DNA from 3 places in the Vibrio sp. NH-UV-68 genome. Region 3 is predicted to be linked to each of the others. Evidence: predicted binding sites of a transcription regulator. Region 3 holds the regulator's gene; each other region holds the start of a gene.
What was found. The regulator PurR, encoded in region 3, represses purine synthesis genes. The targets are predictions, from matches to a motif close to TNANGNAAACGTTTNCNTNA.
Positions count from the first base shown of each region.

Region 1: purE (5-(carboxyamino)imidazole ribonucleotide mutase) is a predicted target of PurR. The motif match lies at 3,757-3,776, and genes of this name have one in related genera.
Region 2: glpX (class II fructose-bisphosphatase) is a predicted target of PurR. The motif match lies at 2,435-2,454, and genes of this name have one in related genera.

Region 1 is NZ_CP134975.1:36,988-42,717, forward strand. Features, by position in the region: gene dprA (DNA-processing protein DprA) at 1-943, shown strand, start outside; gene ViNHUV68_RS00175 (DUF494 family protein) at 946-1,425, shown strand; gene ViNHUV68_RS00180 (type I DNA topoisomerase) at 1,442-2,023, shown strand; gene ViNHUV68_RS00185 (5-(carboxyamino)imidazole ribonucleotide synthase) at 2,062-3,195, opposite strand; gene purE (5-(carboxyamino)imidazole ribonucleotide mutase) at 3,200-3,685, opposite strand; gene ViNHUV68_RS00195 (L-threonylcarbamoyladenylate synthase) at 3,878-4,435, shown strand; gene hemF (oxygen-dependent coproporphyrinogen oxidase) at 4,460-5,377, shown strand; gene aroE (shikimate dehydrogenase) at 5,453-5,730, shown strand, end outside.
Region 2 is NZ_CP134975.1:2,935,766-2,941,495, reverse strand. Features, by position in the region: rRNA gene ViNHUV68_RS13480 (23S ribosomal RNA) at 1-879, shown strand, start outside; rRNA gene rrf (5S ribosomal RNA) at 968-1,084, shown strand; tRNA gene ViNHUV68_RS13470 (tRNA-Asp) at 1,158-1,234, shown strand; gene glpX (class II fructose-bisphosphatase) at 1,369-2,376, opposite strand; gene zapB (cell division protein ZapB) at 2,690-2,932, shown strand; gene metF (methylenetetrahydrofolate reductase) at 3,008-3,898, opposite strand; gene ViNHUV68_RS13450 (bifunctional aspartate kinase/homoserine dehydrogenase II) at 4,121-5,730, opposite strand, start outside.
Region 3 is NZ_CP134975.1:1,020,319-1,026,048, reverse strand. Features, by position in the region: gene mukF (chromosome partition protein MukF) at 1-68, opposite strand, end outside; gene cmoM (tRNA uridine 5-oxyacetic acid(34) methyltransferase CmoM) at 71-862, opposite strand; gene elyC (envelope biogenesis factor ElyC) at 976-1,779, shown strand; gene torR (two-component system response regulator TorR) at 1,851-2,564, opposite strand; gene torD (molecular chaperone TorD) at 2,801-3,451, shown strand; gene purR (HTH-type transcriptional repressor PurR) at 3,661-4,668, shown strand; cyclic di-GMP riboswitch class I at 4,810-4,895, shown strand; gene ViNHUV68_RS04780 (TfoX/Sxy family DNA transformation protein) at 5,028-5,621, shown strand.

The DNA.
Region 1 (5,730 bases), 980 kb from region 3:
AGCGCACACTCAAGTTGAACAATGCCTTGAGTGGCAAAGCGCGGACACCAATCAACACATAGTGACGCTTGATGATGTTCGATATCCTGATCTACTTCGCCAAGCCGCTTCTGTACCAGCAGTGCTCTTTGTTAAAGGTGATCCTAGCGCGCTGGCACTGCCGCAAATTGCGATAGTCGGTAGCCGCAATGCCAGTGTGGATGCGCTTAACAGTGCGCGCGACTTTGCGGTCCGTTTAGTTGAGCATCAGTTAGCCGTGACCAGTGGCTTGGCGTTGGGCGCTGATGGCTATGCACACGATGGTGCGCTACAAGCCGGGGGCGTGACGCTTGCGGTGCTAGGTTGCGGGTTACAAAGTGTTTATCCTGCGCGTCATCGCGACTTAGCGCAGCGAATCGTTGCTGGTGGTGGATCATTGGTTTCTGAGTTTCATCCTACCGCTAAGCCTAAAGCGGATCATTTCCCGCGTCGTAATCGTATTATTAGTGGTCTCTCGCTGGGGGTATTGGTGGTAGAGGCGGCGCAAAAGAGCGGCTCATTGATTACCGCTCGCTATGCCCTTGAGCAAGGGCGAGAAGTTTTTGCCTTGCCAGGTTCAATTCACAACACGCAAGCCTTGGGTTGTAACTTATTGATTAAACAAGGCGCGTGCTTGGTTATGACGGTTGAAGATATCCTCAATGAAGTTAACTCACTGCTTGATTGGACCAATCAAACGCATAGACAGATTCAGCCGCCACTGTTTGAGGAAATAGAAGCTAAACAACAATTGCCATTTGCTTCACTGTTAGCTAACGTAGGAAGTAAGGCTACACCAGTTGATATTCTTGCAAGCAGGACCAATATACCTGTACAAGAAGTCATGATGCAGCTCTTGGAGCTTGAGCTCGAAGGGCATGTTGTTGCAGTTTCCGGTGGCTATATTCGTAATGAGAGGGGCTAGCTATGATGATGGATATCCTAATGTATCTATTCGAGACTTACATCCATAGCGATGCAGAGTTACAAGTCAATCAAGATGAACTCGAGGAAGAGTTGCTTCGGGCAGGGTTTCATCAAAAAGACATTTATAAAGCCCTTGTTTGGCTAGAAGAGCTAGCAGCACTGCAGCAAAGTGAAACTCACTCTGCGATCTCAGTGTGCAATGCCTCCAATTCAACTCGTATCTATACGGCGAAAGAGTGTGAGCGTCTGAGCTTAGAGTGTCGTGGCTTTTTGACCTTCCTTGAGCAGGTTAATGTACTGACCACTGAAACACGTGAAATGGTCATTGATCGTATCATGGGGTTAGAGACCGATGATTTTGAGCTTGACGATTTAAAGTGGATTGTCTTGATGGTGCTGTTTAACGTGCCGGGCAACGAGAACGCCTACACGCTTATGGAAGAGCTGTTGTATACCAAGGAACAAGGTATTCTTCACTAAACCTTGTTGAGTGGTTATGAGCAACAAAATTGATCAGCAGCTGTTTTCAGCTCACGAACATGCGTTAGAACACCAAGCTTGCCCTAAGTGCCAAACTGAGCAGCGACAGGGCGAGTTGCACTTGCGTCACGGTAAACATGGTCCATTTCTTGGTTGTGACCAATACCCAAATTGTGACTACATTAAACCATTACACCAAAATGATGGTCATATCATCAAAGAGTTGGGCGTTGCTTGTCCGGCGTGTGGTAATGAATTGGTGCTGCGTCAAGGGCGTTATGGGATGTTTATTGGCTGCAGTCATTACCCTGAGTGTCATCACATTGAGTCTATTGATCAACCCAAACAGCAACAAGCGCCACAAGCTCATACTTGTCCCGAGTGTCAGCAAGGGCAGTTAGTCGAGCGTAAAACGCGTTTTGGCAAAGTGTTCTATGCTTGCGACAATTACCCTAAGTGTAAGTTTGCCGTGAATCAGCCGCCAGTTGCAGGGCAGTGTGAAAAGTGTGGTTTTCCGCTTTTGATTGAGAAGAAGTTGGCCAGTGGTGAGAAATTGCAGTGTGCGAGCCGAAAGTGCCACCACACTCAAACATCATAAAAAATGGCGCTGTCCGCGCCATTTGTGTTTATTGAGGTTTATTCGCTAAAGTTGGCCGCGAATTCATGCACCGCAGGAAACGCGTGTTTATCCAATATTTGCGCAAGCTTACACAGCTTGCGTTGCAGCTCGCCGTTATAGTCTCCGCACACATTGATGTGTCCCATTTTCCGTCCAGCGCGCTTTTCTTTGCCGTACCAATGAATATGACAGCCCCCGATAGCCAGAACTTGCGGTGGTAGGGTGTCTTCTCCCAAAATGTTGATCATTGCTGTGGAGCGAATCAATTTTGTGCTACCTAAAGGTAAGCCACACACTGCGCGCAAGTGATTCTCAAACTGGCAGGTTTCCGCGCCCTGCTGAGTCCAGTGGCCAGAGTTATGGACGCGTGGGGCAATCTCATTGACCAGCAACGTGCCATCCACATCGAAGAACTCAAGTGCTAATACGCCTACGTACTCAAGGCTATTTGCTACCGCAGTAAACATCTGTTTGGCTTGCTGTTGCAATTCGATGTCGGCAATCGCCGTGGATAAGGTCAGTACGCCGTTGGTATGAACGTTTTCTGCTAATGGGTACACCGCCACACTGCCATCTTTGCCGCGCGCGCCGACCAGTGAGACTTCTCGGTCAAAAGGAACGAACTCTTCAGCAACAATCGCTTGTGTGTCAGTTGCTGCAATACACTGCTCCATTTCATGCCAGATTGCCTCGATCTGATCGCGCTGTTTCAAGCGCCACTGACCTTTGCCGTCGTAACCGCCAAGCGCGCTTTTCAGCACCATGGGCAGGCCGACGTGTTCAATCGCGTCATCAAAATCTTGGCGAGAGGTGATGACATAATAGTTGGCATTACGTACTCCGGCCTTATCTAACAAGGCTTTTTCGAGTCGACGATCGCCACCGGCTTTAATCGCGTCGGCTGAAGGGAGAAACTTACCGCTTTGCTGACAAATGGCCAAGATATCGTGAGCAATGTGTTCGAATTCAGCCGTAATCACATCCGCTCGCTCAATCGCATTGTGCAGGCCATTGCCTATCACACTTTGCGTTAATGGATGAACGATATTGCCACTATCGACATCATAGGCCGAAATTTCAATATTAAGGGGCGCACCAGCTAAAGACATCATGCGTGCGAGTTGGCCAGCGCCTAATACTAAAACGTGCATCGACTTAGTCCTCGGCTGGGTTTGGGTTAGCAAGAACCGTATCGGTTTGTTCACGGCGGAAGGCTTCGACTTTGGCCATCACCTCCTCATCGTGCGTGCCGATGATTTGTGCGGCCAAAATGCCTGCGTTTGCTGCGCCCGCTTCGCCGATAGCTAATGTACCGACAGCAATGCCTTTTGGCATTTGTACAATCGAAAGGAGTGAATCCATACCTTTAAGTGCGCGAGATTGAACCGGAACGCCGAGCACTGGCAAACTGGTAAAAGCAGCACACATTCCCGGTAAGTGCGCTGCGCCACCGGCACCAGCAATGATCACTTTCAATCCGCGCTGTTTGGCGCTGTTCGCGTAGTCTGCAAGGAGTTGAGGAGTGCGGTGCGCCGATACCACTTTAGTTTCGTACTCAATGCCAAAGGTATCGAGCATTTCTGCTGCTAATTTCATGGTTGGCCAATCTGATTTCGAACCCATGATGATCCCGACTTTCATCTCAAACTCCTTCAAAGCTGCTTAGATATGGTGAGCAATTGGTTTGAGCGCATTATACGGGGATTTTTTACTGAAGCAAACGTTTGCGCGTGGTTTGCTATCCGCAAGCGTACACTTGGGCCAAATTAGCTTTCGTCATCGATAGGGATTATTTGTACACTACGGATAAATCGTGGCGGTAGGAGTCTTGGGTTGGATAATTTTAATCAAGCGTTACACGCACTGCGCAGCGGTGAGGTCATTGCCTATCCGACCGAAGGTGTGTTTGGGGTTGGGTGCGATCCTGATAATCCGCAGGCGATAAACAAGCTGCTCCAACTTAAGCAAAGGCCGGTCGAAAAGGGGCTAATCTTAATTGCGGCTGACTATCAACAACTCAAGCCGTATATTGACGAAACACAGCTAACGCCTGCGCAGTTGCAGCAAGTTAAACAGAGTTGGCCAGGTGCGATTACTTGGATAATGCCAAGCAGCGCGAAAGTGTCACCTTGGGTGTGTGGTCAGTTTGACTCTGTGGCGGTGCGTGTGACGGATCATCCTTTAGTACAAAAGATGTGTAATGCGTTTGCAAAGCCGTTAACCTCTACCAGCGCGAATTTGTCTGGCCAGTCACCGTGCCTTACCAGCCAGCAAGTCAGGCAGCAATTAGGTCACCAATTGGCGGCGGTGCTTGACGGGCAAACGGGTGGTCGCGAAAAACCGAGTGAAATACGCGATGCTCGAACCTCACAAGTATTAAGACAGGGTTAACCCTGCAGTAGTAAAGGAAGTCGTATGTCAGCGATAGATAAACAAGCGGTTAAACAGTTCCTGATTGAACTGCAAGACTCTATATGTCACCAGCTTGAGCAAGCGGATGGTCAGGCTAAGTTCGTCGAAGATGCTTGGCAGCGTGAACCGGGAGAAAAACTCGGAGGGGGAGGTCGTACGCGCGTGATGACCGCGGGTAAAGTCTTTGAGCAAGGCGGGGTTAACTTCTCGCATGTTGCGGGAAAAGAGATGCCCGCTTCAGCGACAGCGCATCGCCCAGAACTTGCAGGTCGCCGCTTTGAAGCGATGGGGGTTTCTTTGGTCATGCACCCTAATAATCCTTATGTGCCCACTTCCCATGCCAATGTGCGTTTCTTTATCGCCGAAAAAGAGGGTGAGGAACCTATTTGGTGGTTTGGTGGTGGTTTTGATTTAACGCCATTCTACCCGTTCGAAGAAGATGCTCAATTCTGGCATGACACGGCAAAACAAGTGTGTGCGCCTTTTGGTGATAATGTTTATGCCGAACACAAAGCTTGGTGTGATCGTTATTTCTATCTACCACATCGTGATGAGACTCGTGGTGTTGGTGGGCTGTTCTTTGATGACCTTAATCAGTGGGAGTTTGAGCAGTGTTTCGCTTACATTAAAGCTGTCGGGGAAGGTTTTACCCAAGCTTATGTACCGATTGTCGAGCGTCGCAAGCAGATGGAATATGGTCAACGTGAACGTCAGTTCCAACTCTATCGCCGTGGCCGCTATGTTGAGTTTAACCTAGTGTTTGACCGTGGCACGTTATTTGGCCTGCAAAGTGGCGGAAGAACTGAATCGATCTTGATGTCGATGCCGCCATTGGCGCGTTGGGAATATGGGCATCAAGTTGAACAGAACTCTCCTGAAGCACAATTGTACGATCACTACCTCAAGCCGAGAGAGTGGTAACACTTTCTTCCTTATATAGATAGTGATAGGGTCAATGTTCGCATTGACCTTTTTAATTTTATGCTAGGTAAGGGTATGACTCAGCAACTAGATCGTTACGTGGTTTTTGGAAATCCTATCTCACAAAGCAAATCGCCGTTTATTCATACTCTATTTGCTCGCCAGACAAATCAGTCACTCAACTACACCGCAGCATGTCCGGATAAAAACGCCTTTATCCCTGCTGTCTCTGCGTTTTTTTCCCAAGGGGGGAAAGGGTGTAATGTGACGGTCCCCTTTAAAGAAGAAGCTTATCAGTTTGCTACTCGACTAACAGAGCGTGCTCAATTAGCGGGCGCGGTCAATACTTTGAA
Region 2 (5,730 bases), 1.2 Mb from region 3:
TGTGAAGATGCAGTGTACCCGCGGCTAGACGGAAAGACCCCGTGAACCTTTACTACAGCTTGGCACTGAACATTGACCCTACATGTGTAGGATAGGTGGGAGACTTTGAAACCGGTACGCCAGTATCGGTGGAGTCAACCTTGAAATACCACCCTTGTAGTGTTGATGTTCTAACTTAGCCCCATTATCTGGGGTGAGGACAGTGCCTGGTGGGTAGTTTGACTGGGGCGGTCTCCTCCCAAAGAGTAACGGAGGAGCACGAAGGTGGGCTAAACACGGTTGGACATCGTGTGGTTAGTGCAATGGCATAAGCCCGCTTGACTGCGAGAATGACAATTCGAGCAGGTGCGAAAGCAGGTCATAGTGATCCGGTGGTTCTGAATGGAAGGGCCATCGCTCAACGGATAAAAGGTACTCCGGGGATAACAGGCTGATACCGCCCAAGAGTTCATATCGACGGCGGTGTTTGGCACCTCGATGTCGGCTCATCACATCCTGGGGCTGAAGTCGGTCCCAAGGGTATGGCTGTTCGCCATTTAAAGTGGTACGCGAGCTGGGTTTAGAACGTCGTGAGACAGTTCGGTCCCTATCTGCCGTGGGCGTTGGAAGATTGAAGGGGGCTGCTCCTAGTACGAGAGGACCGGAGTGGACGAACCTCTGGTGTTCGGGTTGTCACGCCAGTGGCATTGCCCGGTAGCTAAGTTCGGAATCGATAAGCGCTGAAAGCATCTAAGCGCGAAGCGAGCCCTGAGATGAGTCTTCCCTGGCACTTTAAGTGTCCTAAAGGGTTGTTCAAGACTAGAACGTTGATAGGCAGGGTGTGTAAGTGCTGCGAGGCATTGAGCTAACCTGTACTAATTGCCCGTGAGGCTTAACCATACAACACCCAAAGGGTTTTGATTGGACTCAAAGCAAGAATATTGAATGTGTGACGAACTTTTACAGCTTTCCGAATTTTAAGAATTTGCTTGGCGACCATAGCGATTTGGACCCACCTGATTTCCATGCCGAACTCAGAAGTGAAACGAATTAGCGCCGATGGTAGTGTGGGGTCTCCCCATGTGAGAGTAGGACATCGCCAGGCTTTAATTTAGTGTTTGCCTTTTATAAAGGTGAAGACAAAAAATGGACACTTGCGAATGCGAGTACGCCACTGCGGAGTGGTAGTTCAGTTGGTTAGAATACCGGCCTGTCACGCCGGGGGTCGCGGGTTCGAGTCCCGTCCACTCCGCCATTATACTAAGCCAAAGTCGAAAGACTTGGGCTTTTTTACGTCGGTATAAAATCGGCTTGGTGATGGCTAGACGGTGAAATGTCTGCGTCTCAGTAAAAAGGCCAGCTAGTGCTGACCTCTCATATCGCTTGTGGCTAAAGAATAATGTCTCTTACTTCTGGATCTTTGCGCTCTAGATAGTGAATAGACTTAATACGGCGAATGGTACGGCAACGGCCTCGGATCAATAGTGTTTCTGTCGTTGCAATATTTCCCGAACGAGTGATCCCTTCTAATAAATCACCTTTAGTGATGCCTGTAGCAGAAAAGATAACATTATCACTACGTGCCATGTCTTCCATGGCAAGTACGACGTTGGCTTGTACATCCATCTCTTCACAGCGCTTGAGCTCATTAGCACCATAAATACGATTTTCTTCACTGTCGCCTTTCACTTGGTGGCGTGGCAGTAAACGGCCATGCATGTCCCCATCAAGAGCGCGGATCACTGCGGCAGAAACAACGCCTTCAGGAGCACCACCAATGCAGTACATCGCATCGACTTCGCTATCTGGCATACAGGTGAGAATTGATGCCGCTACGTCGCCATCAGGCACAGCAAATACGCGCACGCCCATAGATTGCATTTGTGCAATGACATCGTCGTGGCGTGGCTTAGCGAGCGTAGTGACCACTAAAGTATCTAACGTCTTATTGAGCGCTGCGGCGATATTCTCTAGGTTTTCTTTTAATGGTTTATTCAAATCGATACAACCCTTTGCGCCAGGGCCTACAACCAGTTTTTCCATGTACATGTCTGGGGCTTTTAGAAAGCTTCCTTTCTCGCCAGCCGCCAATACTGCCAATGCGTTCGATTGACCCATTGCGGTCATGCGAGTCCCTTCAATTGGGTCAACTGCGATATCGACTTCATCACCACCAATACCAACACATTCACCAATGTAGAGCATGGGTGCATCATCAATCTCGCCTTCGCCAATAACGATCTCGCCACTGATATCGGTTTTATTAAGTAGGCTGCGCATCACTTCCACGGCAGCGCCGTCGGCTGCATTTTTATCGCCACGGCCAAGCCACTTATATCCTGCAAGTGCTGCCCCTTCAGTAACTCGAGAAAAGGCCATTGCTAAATCGCGTTTCATGATGACTCCAAAGTAAAAGGATTGAGAGAAATTAAATCGGCAGAATTTTATCACATCAAAAAGGAAACGTTTGCCTTTTCGCTTTTGTTGGTATTGAACTGGATCAATCTTGTTGGTTATATTGGCCGTGAAACACTCAAACACCTTAAGATGTAAAGGTATTGTCAATTAGCGCTGAATTTTTAATCAAATGATGCAAAAAGTACAATATAGAGAGTGTTTCTCTGCGCATGGCTGAGTAGAATGGGGATAAATAAGGTTTAGGTCACCGATGATCAAAACCCTTCTCCGGATAACCTATAGGTAGGCTAAAATGTCTTTTGAAGTACTAGAACAACTAGAAGCAAAAATTCAAACCGCTGTTGATACAATTGCTCTTTTACAAATGGAAGTAGAAGAACTAAAAGAAGAGAAAGAGAAGCTGGCGACGGAGGCTAACGAGCTACGTAACAATCGTGCAGAGCTTGAACAGAAAGCAGAACTAATGCAACAAGAGCACAACGCGTGGCAAGAGCGTATTCGTAATCTACTGGGTAAAATGGACGACGTTGAGTAATACGTCTTCATATCAATCAAAAAAGGCTGAACCTAACGTTCGGCCTTTTTTCTGGCGTTTTTTGTCTACATCGGCTTAAACTCGTGGGCGTACGCCGAGAGTATGGCATAGCGCGTAGGTCATCTCTGCACGGTTGAGTGTGTAGAAGTGGAAATCCTTTACGCCTTCACGACTTAAAATACGCACCATGTCGATTGCCTGGCTTGCTCCTACCAACTGACGAGTAGTTGGATCGTCATCAAGGCCTTCAAACTGCTTTGCCATCCATCCTGGAACCTTAACTGCATTTTGCGCTGCGAAGCGCGAGGCTTGTTTGAAGTTTGAAACGGGTAATATCCCCGGTACGATCTCGACATCAATGCCAGCCGCTACACAGCGGTCACGAAAGCGTAAGTAGCTCTCGACATCAAAAAAGAATTGGGTTATTGCTCGATTGGCGCCAGCGTCGACTTTACGTTTAAGATTAAGAAGATCTGACTGAGCGCTTTTGGCTTCTGGGTGCACTTCAGGAAAAGCGGCGACTGAAATATCAAAATCATGGCGTGCTTTTAACAGTTCAACTAAGTCAGAGGCATACATATCAGGTTTTCCGCCACTAGGTGGAATGTCACCGCGCAGCGCCACAATGTTTTGAATGCCATTTGCCCAGTAGTCATCTGCAATCTGGATTAGCTCATCACGAGAAGCGTCGATACAGGTCAAGTGCGGGGCTGCCACGAGACCCGTTTCGGCTTTAATCTCTTTGATGATCGAGTGAGTTCTATCACGCTCACCAGAGTTGGCGCCGTAAGTGACGGAAACAAATTTAGGTTTGAGGTTTTTTAAGCGATGTACTGAGTTCCACAACGTTTCTTCCATTTTCTCGCTGCTCGGTGGAAAAAACTCAAATGACACATTGATATTGTCAGATAGTTCCGCGACATTCTGATTTAAAGCGTCAATATGACCCGCGTGTGTGTATCCCATCTTGCTCTCTCCCTGTGGCATCCCAGCCAACAAACATAAATTTTAAATCGATGTTTAGACGTCTATATGTCTACAGAATGTATTGAATACGTTTTAAAGTCAACTGCGTGTGTATGAATTTTTCTCAAGTTAATAATGAGCCAGTTTCAAGTTTAGTGACAGAGCCACTGTTAGCACTAACTAGACACAAAAAAGGCGCTAGATAAGTCTAGCGCCTGATAACTAAAGTAGGCTTGATAATAGATTGAGATCCGATTGAATAGCCCCTGCGGTGACCTCTCTACCCGCACCAGGCCCTCGAATTACCAGTGGATTATCTTTATACCATTTACTCTCAATAGCAAAGATATTGTCGCAAGGCAGCAGGTTGGCGAGTGCATGCTCTTTCGTTAATGCCTCTACGCCAACCGTTGCTTTACCATTTTTCTCTAAGCGCGCTACGTAACGCAGTACCTTGTCTTCGCGTTGGGCTTTTTCAAGCCGCTCTGCGAGTAACTCACTCAATAATTGGCTCTTATCAAGGAACTCATCTAATGAAAGCTGAGCTAACTCATCAGGCACTAAGCTCTCAACTTTGACCGCTTCCGGTTCGATAGCTAATCCAGACTCACGGGCAAGAATGACCAATTTACGCATCACGTCAGAGCCATCAAGATCGCTACGAGGGTCAGGTTCTGTTAAGCCTTGTTGCCAAGCAAGATCGACAAGTTCTGCAAACGGCACGCTGCCATCGTATTGTTGAAATAACCACGAGAGCGTACCGGAAAAAATGCCCGATAAAGCACTAATGTCATCACCACTTTCACGTAAATCTCTGACGGTGTGATTGATTGGTAAGCCAGCTCCGACGGTGGCGTTGTACAGCCAGTGGCGGTTAATTTTGGCAAACGCATCTTGAACTTGATGATAGTAGTGACTTGATGCTGATCCGGCGACTTTATTGGCCGAAATTAAGTGCATTCCTTGTTCGGCGATTTCTAAATAACGTCCGGCAAGCTCTTTACTGGCCGTTACATCCAGTACCACTAAATCGTCATACCCTTGTAGTGCACCGAGCTTTTCGATCCAGTCGCTTCCTTGGTAACTGATCGCCTCTTCATCGAAATGCGCACTCACTTCACTGGCTACTATCCCTTGATCGTTAAACCAATAGGTTTGACTATCGACAACGGCGACGAGCTCAAAATTCATCCCGTGACGTTTTTCAAGTTCATATTTTTGTTCACAAAACAGCTCTAACCAACTTGAGCCGATATTACCTTTACCACATAACGCGATGGCGACGCGCTTTTGTGCTTGAAAAAGCTGGCTGTGGATCGCTTTGACTAATGGGTTGGTATCAATGGTGCGTAGCACGGCGACTAAACTTAGCCCCGACAGTGACTCAGAAATAAATTCCACTGGTGCATTTTTTAGTTGCTGATAGAAACCGTAACAATGGTTAGGGTTCTTAGTGACACCAGCTCCAACCGCCGCGACCATGGCGTAACCTTCTTTGAGTTTGAGCTCAGCTTCAATCGCGGTGTCTTGCAAGTATTCTAGTGCACCACCAACGATTTCGCTGGTATAGGCCAAACGCAGACGATGTTTGTCAGGTTGTGACTCGTAGGTCAGAGGCTCAAGTTGAGCGCGTTTAAGGCTCGCTAAGACTTCGTTCTCGAAGCGTGTGAAATCATGCCCTGACGAGAAGCTCAGTTGAATCAATTGCACTTCATCAAGTGAGGAGATGATTTTTGCACCGCGGCCAGAGGCAAGAACGCGCTCAATGCGGGTTGAGCCTGATTCGGGTTGATAGCTGCAACGTAAGTGCAAATCCATGGTGCTTTGCGCAA
Region 3 (5,730 bases):
TGCTGTTTAACCCAGCCGACCAATTCGTCGAGCGGCTGCTCTGCAGCATTTAGAGTCATCTCACTCATTGTTAGTCCTGCTTATTGTTCTTCTTTGCCCATACATGTATGTATCGGCCTAACGAGAGGTAGGGCTCTTGTCTGCACAATTGTCTTTCTAGTGCCAACACATCTTCAGGCTGGTAGTCACCCATATACTGTTGATTACCGATGTAATCGTTAAAGCAACGGATACCAGACTTGCCACAAATTGAGAAACCAGCGTCTTCTATCCATTGATAGACTTGCTCTGGTTTTAAGCCTTTTTGTGGTTGTAACTTAAATCTTTTGCGATGAGGCATGCCCTCGAGTACATGAGGAATATTGCCACACACCACATTCTTGTAGACCAAACCATGATGGTTATAGAACATCACAGAGGCCATACCGCCGGGTTTAACCTGATCAAGCACAGTTTCAAGCGCAGCTTTAGGAGAGGCAAGCCACTCCATCACCGCATGAAACAGGACAACGTCCACTTTACTAGTAAGGTGTTGCTCAATAGATTGAACTGGCGAATGAATGAAACGATACTGCTCAAGCAGGCGATTATTTGCAATATCCTGCTGTGCCAATTGCAGCATTTCAGAAGATAGATCACATAACGTAATCTGATGTCCGAGTTTAGCAAGCTTTTGCGACATTTGGGCTAAGCCACCGCCTGCATCAAGGATGTTCAACGCTTGCTTATCCCTTTCAACCAGCTTGAGTATCTGTTGAAGATCTTCCCAAACAATGACTTGACGAATGTCGCCTTTGTCAGAGCCGTAAATGTTTTTTGCAAATTTGTGGGCAATATCGTCGAAATTACGGTCTTCAGTCACAGCGGCTTGAGTTATCATGTCTAATCGTGCTGCTATTCTGTCACAAGAAAAGCAGGAATAAAGAGGCTTTCTCTTAAAATGTAATCAATTGATGTTTTTTCGGACTATTTAGTATGTTTGAGCTGAAAAAAGTAGTGTCTTCCTTACTTATGCCGCTGCCAGCCCTATTAATCATTGGCCTGTTCGGCTTAATGTTGATCATGTTCACTCGCAAGCAGAAGAGTGGCTGCTTTGTTGTTCTCTTCGCTTTTATCGGTATTTTCCTTATCGCATTCCAGCCTGTGTCTTCACGTCTGTTAATGCCACTTGAACGGCAATATTCCGCATTCTTCCCTGTTGATGAATCGATAGACTATGTCATGGTGCTCGGCAGCGGGCATGTCGTCGATGATAAAATTCCTCCCACTTCCGAGCTCAGCCGGACCGGATTAATGAGACTTGCGGAAGGGATTCGTATTATGCGCATATACCCAGGCTCTAAGCTGATTTTATCAGGCTATGCCGGAGGCTCGGAAGTCAGTAACGCGCGAATGATGGCGAAAGTCGCCCTCGCCCTTGGGGTTTCTAAATCAGACATCATTTTGCTCGAAACCGCCAAAGACACGTGGGAAGAAGCGCGTCAAGCAGCCGCTTTCGTCACCACTAAACAGTTGGTGGTCGTAACGTCAGCGAGCCATATGAAGCGCGCGTTACATGAGTTCCACTCGGCCGGCTTAAAACCTTACCCAGCACCGACCAATTATTTAGCTCAGTCGAATATTACCCAAGCATGGGAAAAATATACGCCCAAAGGGAAATACCTTGAGCAAACGGAACGCTACTGGCATGAAACCTTAGGCCGCTTGTGGCAAAAACTGCGTGATTGGGCATCTGATTACGAACAAAAGGCGCTCCAATCAGCCGAGAGCCAAGTCTAAACCTCACCGATAAAAAAGACCGTGGCATGCCACGGTCTTTTTTATCGGTCATTTTAATCAGTGATAGCCACCTAATCACCCGCGAACATATACCCTTCACCGTGAACCGTAACAAAGATTTGTGGATTCTTAGGATCAAACTCCATCTTGGCACGCATACGACGTATCAAGACATCAATGGTACGATCATTCGGCGCATCAACTCGATGGCTTATCATATTCAGAATACGTTCACGACTGAGTACCTGATTCGAGTAGCTCGACAATGCCACCAGCAATTCATACTCAGCTTTAGTCAGTTTAACTGGCTCACCATTGCGACTTAGAGCGCGGCGTTGAATATCAAACGTCCAATCACCGAAGCAAACTATATTATCATTACCTGCTGATGATTTACTTTTATCGCTTGAGTCTCGCGCCGAGGCAATACGCCACAATAAATTTTTCACTCGTACTAAGAGTTCACGTAGTTCAAAAGGCTTAGTCACGTAGTCATCTGCCCCCATCTCTAAGCCAACAATTTTATCGATGCTATCCGTGCGTCCTGTGACCAGGATAATTCCAATGTTAGATTGACTGCGAAGCTCACGTGTTAGCATCAACCCATCTTCACCGGGAAGATTGATATCTAGCATCACGAGATCAATCGCGTTATTACTGAGTGCTTCACGCATTTGTTGGCCACTTTCGGCCTCACTCACTTGGTAACCTTCATGTTGAAAGTATCCAACTAGCTTATTGCGCGTCACTGCGTCATCTTCTACAACGAGGACATGATAGCTCATCTACACCACTTTATTTGCATTGGTCATGGGTCTACCAATTATTCTATTCATAAATAGTCACATTTCTAGTAAACATGAGAGTAAAACCAAGAAAGATGATTTTTTCTTGATTCAAGACAAACCCACTCCTTTATTCATAATCTTTCATATCTACTCTTATGCTGACATATGAGCCATTATCGCTATTCATTTTTATTGGTTACACTAATAGGTAATTATTTTAGGAGTAGCCCCTAGTGCAAGAAACTAAAGCATTTAATGAAAAACGCGCCGAAATCTATTGGTGGTTGTCGAGCCTGTTCGCAAAAGAACTGACCGAGGAGAACTTACAGCAATATCATTCTGCTCAAATTCGCTCTTTTCTTTCAGGGTTAGGAGAAAATGCCGAGCTGAAGCCCGCCGTTGAGCGTGTGGTTGATGCACTCAATCGCCTGATCGACAGGGAAGATTCTCAATTGGAATTAGCAGCCGACTTTTGCGACCTGTTCTTAAAGTCTGACCGAGACTCTGCGCTGCCTTACGCCTCTATGTATATTGGCAAAAATGGCTTGCTTAATGACACCCCCGCCAAAGAGTTAGAAGCGTTAATGAACGAGCATGGCGTCTCAGTTGAACACGGACTCAATGAGCCTGTCGACCATATCGCTATCGTACTCGATTTCTTAGGTCATTTAATTATCCGCTCCAATGAGCTTGAGCAACAACGTCACCTTGAAGACGCGTTAATCCAACAAGCGCAATTTATTCAGGCCCATTTGTTGAGTTGGGTGCCACAGTTCGTTGCGAAGTGTCAAAAACTGGACCAATTTGGTTTCTATGCTGCGATTGCGAGTTTGACCGAAGCGTTCCTTAAACTCGATAGCCACTACTTAATTGGTGATGAATAAAAAACGTTGTGAACTCAGGCATGCCCTTTGCGCGTTTTTTGTTTGCCCTAATGACGTTTGCGGTCTAAAATTGTGACCGAAAACGATAAAAAATTAACGACTAAAATACAAACCGCTAGTTAAGAGCGGTTTTTGTGTTTCTGGTACTTCTGCCTCGATATTCTAAATTAGGATATAACCTTGTGGCAGTCATCGACAGGACAAAACCTATGGCCACTATTAAAGATGTTGCTCGCCTCGCTGGTGTATCAACGACCACCGTCTCTCACGTAATCAATAAAACGCGATTTGTAGCTGAAACGACTCAAGAAAAAGTAATGGAAGCGGTTACTGAGCTAAATTACGCCCCGAGTGCCGTTGCTCGTAGTTTAAAATGCAACACAACTCGAACCATCGGCATGCTCGTCACTCAATCAACCAACCTTTTCTTCTCTGAAGTTATCGATGGTGTCGAGAGTTACTGTTATCGTCAAGGTTATACACTGATCTTGTGTAACACGGGTGGTATTTACGAAAAGCAACGTGACTACATTCGCATGCTCGCAGAAAAGCGCGTCGATGGCATTTTGGTGATGTGTTCCGACTTGACCGAAGAGTTGAGTGAAATGCTTGATCGCCACAAAGACATTCCGAAAGTGGTAATGGATTGGGGCCCTGAAAGCTCACAAGCAGATAAAATCATTGATAATTCCGAAGAAGGTGGCTATCTAGCGACCAAATACCTGATTGACCACGGTCATAAAGAGATCGCTTGCCTAAGTGGACATTTCGAGAAGGCCGCCTGTCAAGAGCGCATCCGTGGCTTTAAGCGGGCCATGACTGAAGCCAATCTAAGCGTAAATGAAAATTGGATCCTAGAAGGCAACTTTGAATGTGATACCGCTGTTCTTGCCGCGGATCAAATCGTTGCAATGGATAAGAAACCAAGCGCTGTTTTCTGTTTCAATGACACCATGGCACTCGGTCTGATGAGTCGCTTGCAGCAGAAAGGTATTCGTATCCCTGAAGACATCTCTGTGATTGGCTACGACAATATCGAACTGGCAGAATATTTCTCTCCACCACTCACAACGGTTCACCAACCAAAACGTCGTGTGGGTAAGAACGCATTTGAGATCTTGCTTGAGCGCATTAAAGATAAAGAGCACGAAAAACGCATCTTTGAAATGCACCCTGAGATTGTTCAACGAAGCACCGTTCGTAACCTCAATAAATAGCCTCTGATTTCACTCAACTGAGTTGTTTAACCTTAGTTGAGTGAACCAATAACAAACATTTATGAGACATGTATCACATATACTTCACATTAATGTGATGCTCTACGCATATTTATTTATCCTTTCAGAGTTCGCAACAAGCCACGAACAGGGCAAACCACTTCGAAAGGGTGGGACGCAAAGCCTCCGGCCTTAAACATTTTATGTCAGGTAGCGGGGTTGCCGATGGCAAATATGCATACCGTCTTAAGACATACCTACAAAGGTATAACATCATATTGACACAGTAACTGCATTTTTTTGCTATTCTCTCGGACCTGAATTGGTGGCGTATATTTATACACCGAGATAAAGACAGCATGGATAAACCTATTTTAAAAGACTCAATGCGATTCTTTGAGCAGCTTGGAAGCATCAAGTCTCGCTCAATGTTTGGTGGTTTTGGAATTTTTGCCGATGACACCATGTTTGCACTGATCGTTAACAACAAACTGCATGTTCGTGCCGATACAGCACTAACGAAACAATTCAAATCTCAAGGTCTTGAACCCTACGTTTACAAAAAACGGGGTTTCCCAGTTGTGACCAAATATTTTGCTCTAGATGACGGCTTAATCGCTGACACAAGCAAAACCTTAGAGATAGCGCGGCATGCACTCAGTGCAGCCAACAAAGAGAAGCAGACTCAGTCGCAAGCAAAACCAAACCGGCTCAAAGATTTGCCTAACTTACGCCTAGCAACGGAGCGTATGTTAAAAAAGGCCGGAATTGACACGGTGGAGAATCTTGAAAAGACGGGGTCGGTTAACGCATTCAAAGCGATACAGTCTACCCACTCTACCGATGTTAACATCGAACTCCTCTGGGCTTTGGAAGGCGCGATAAAAGGCACACATTGGTCTGTCATTCCTCAAAACAGACGCCAAGAGTTACTCAATCAGCTCAGCCACTAAGTTAAATATGATAAAAAAGTCAGCCATTGGGCTGACTTTTTTTGTTTTCAGTGAAATATAAATCTTGCTTTCTCTGTCTTGTCTATTAACACTTGAAACGCATCTGCTT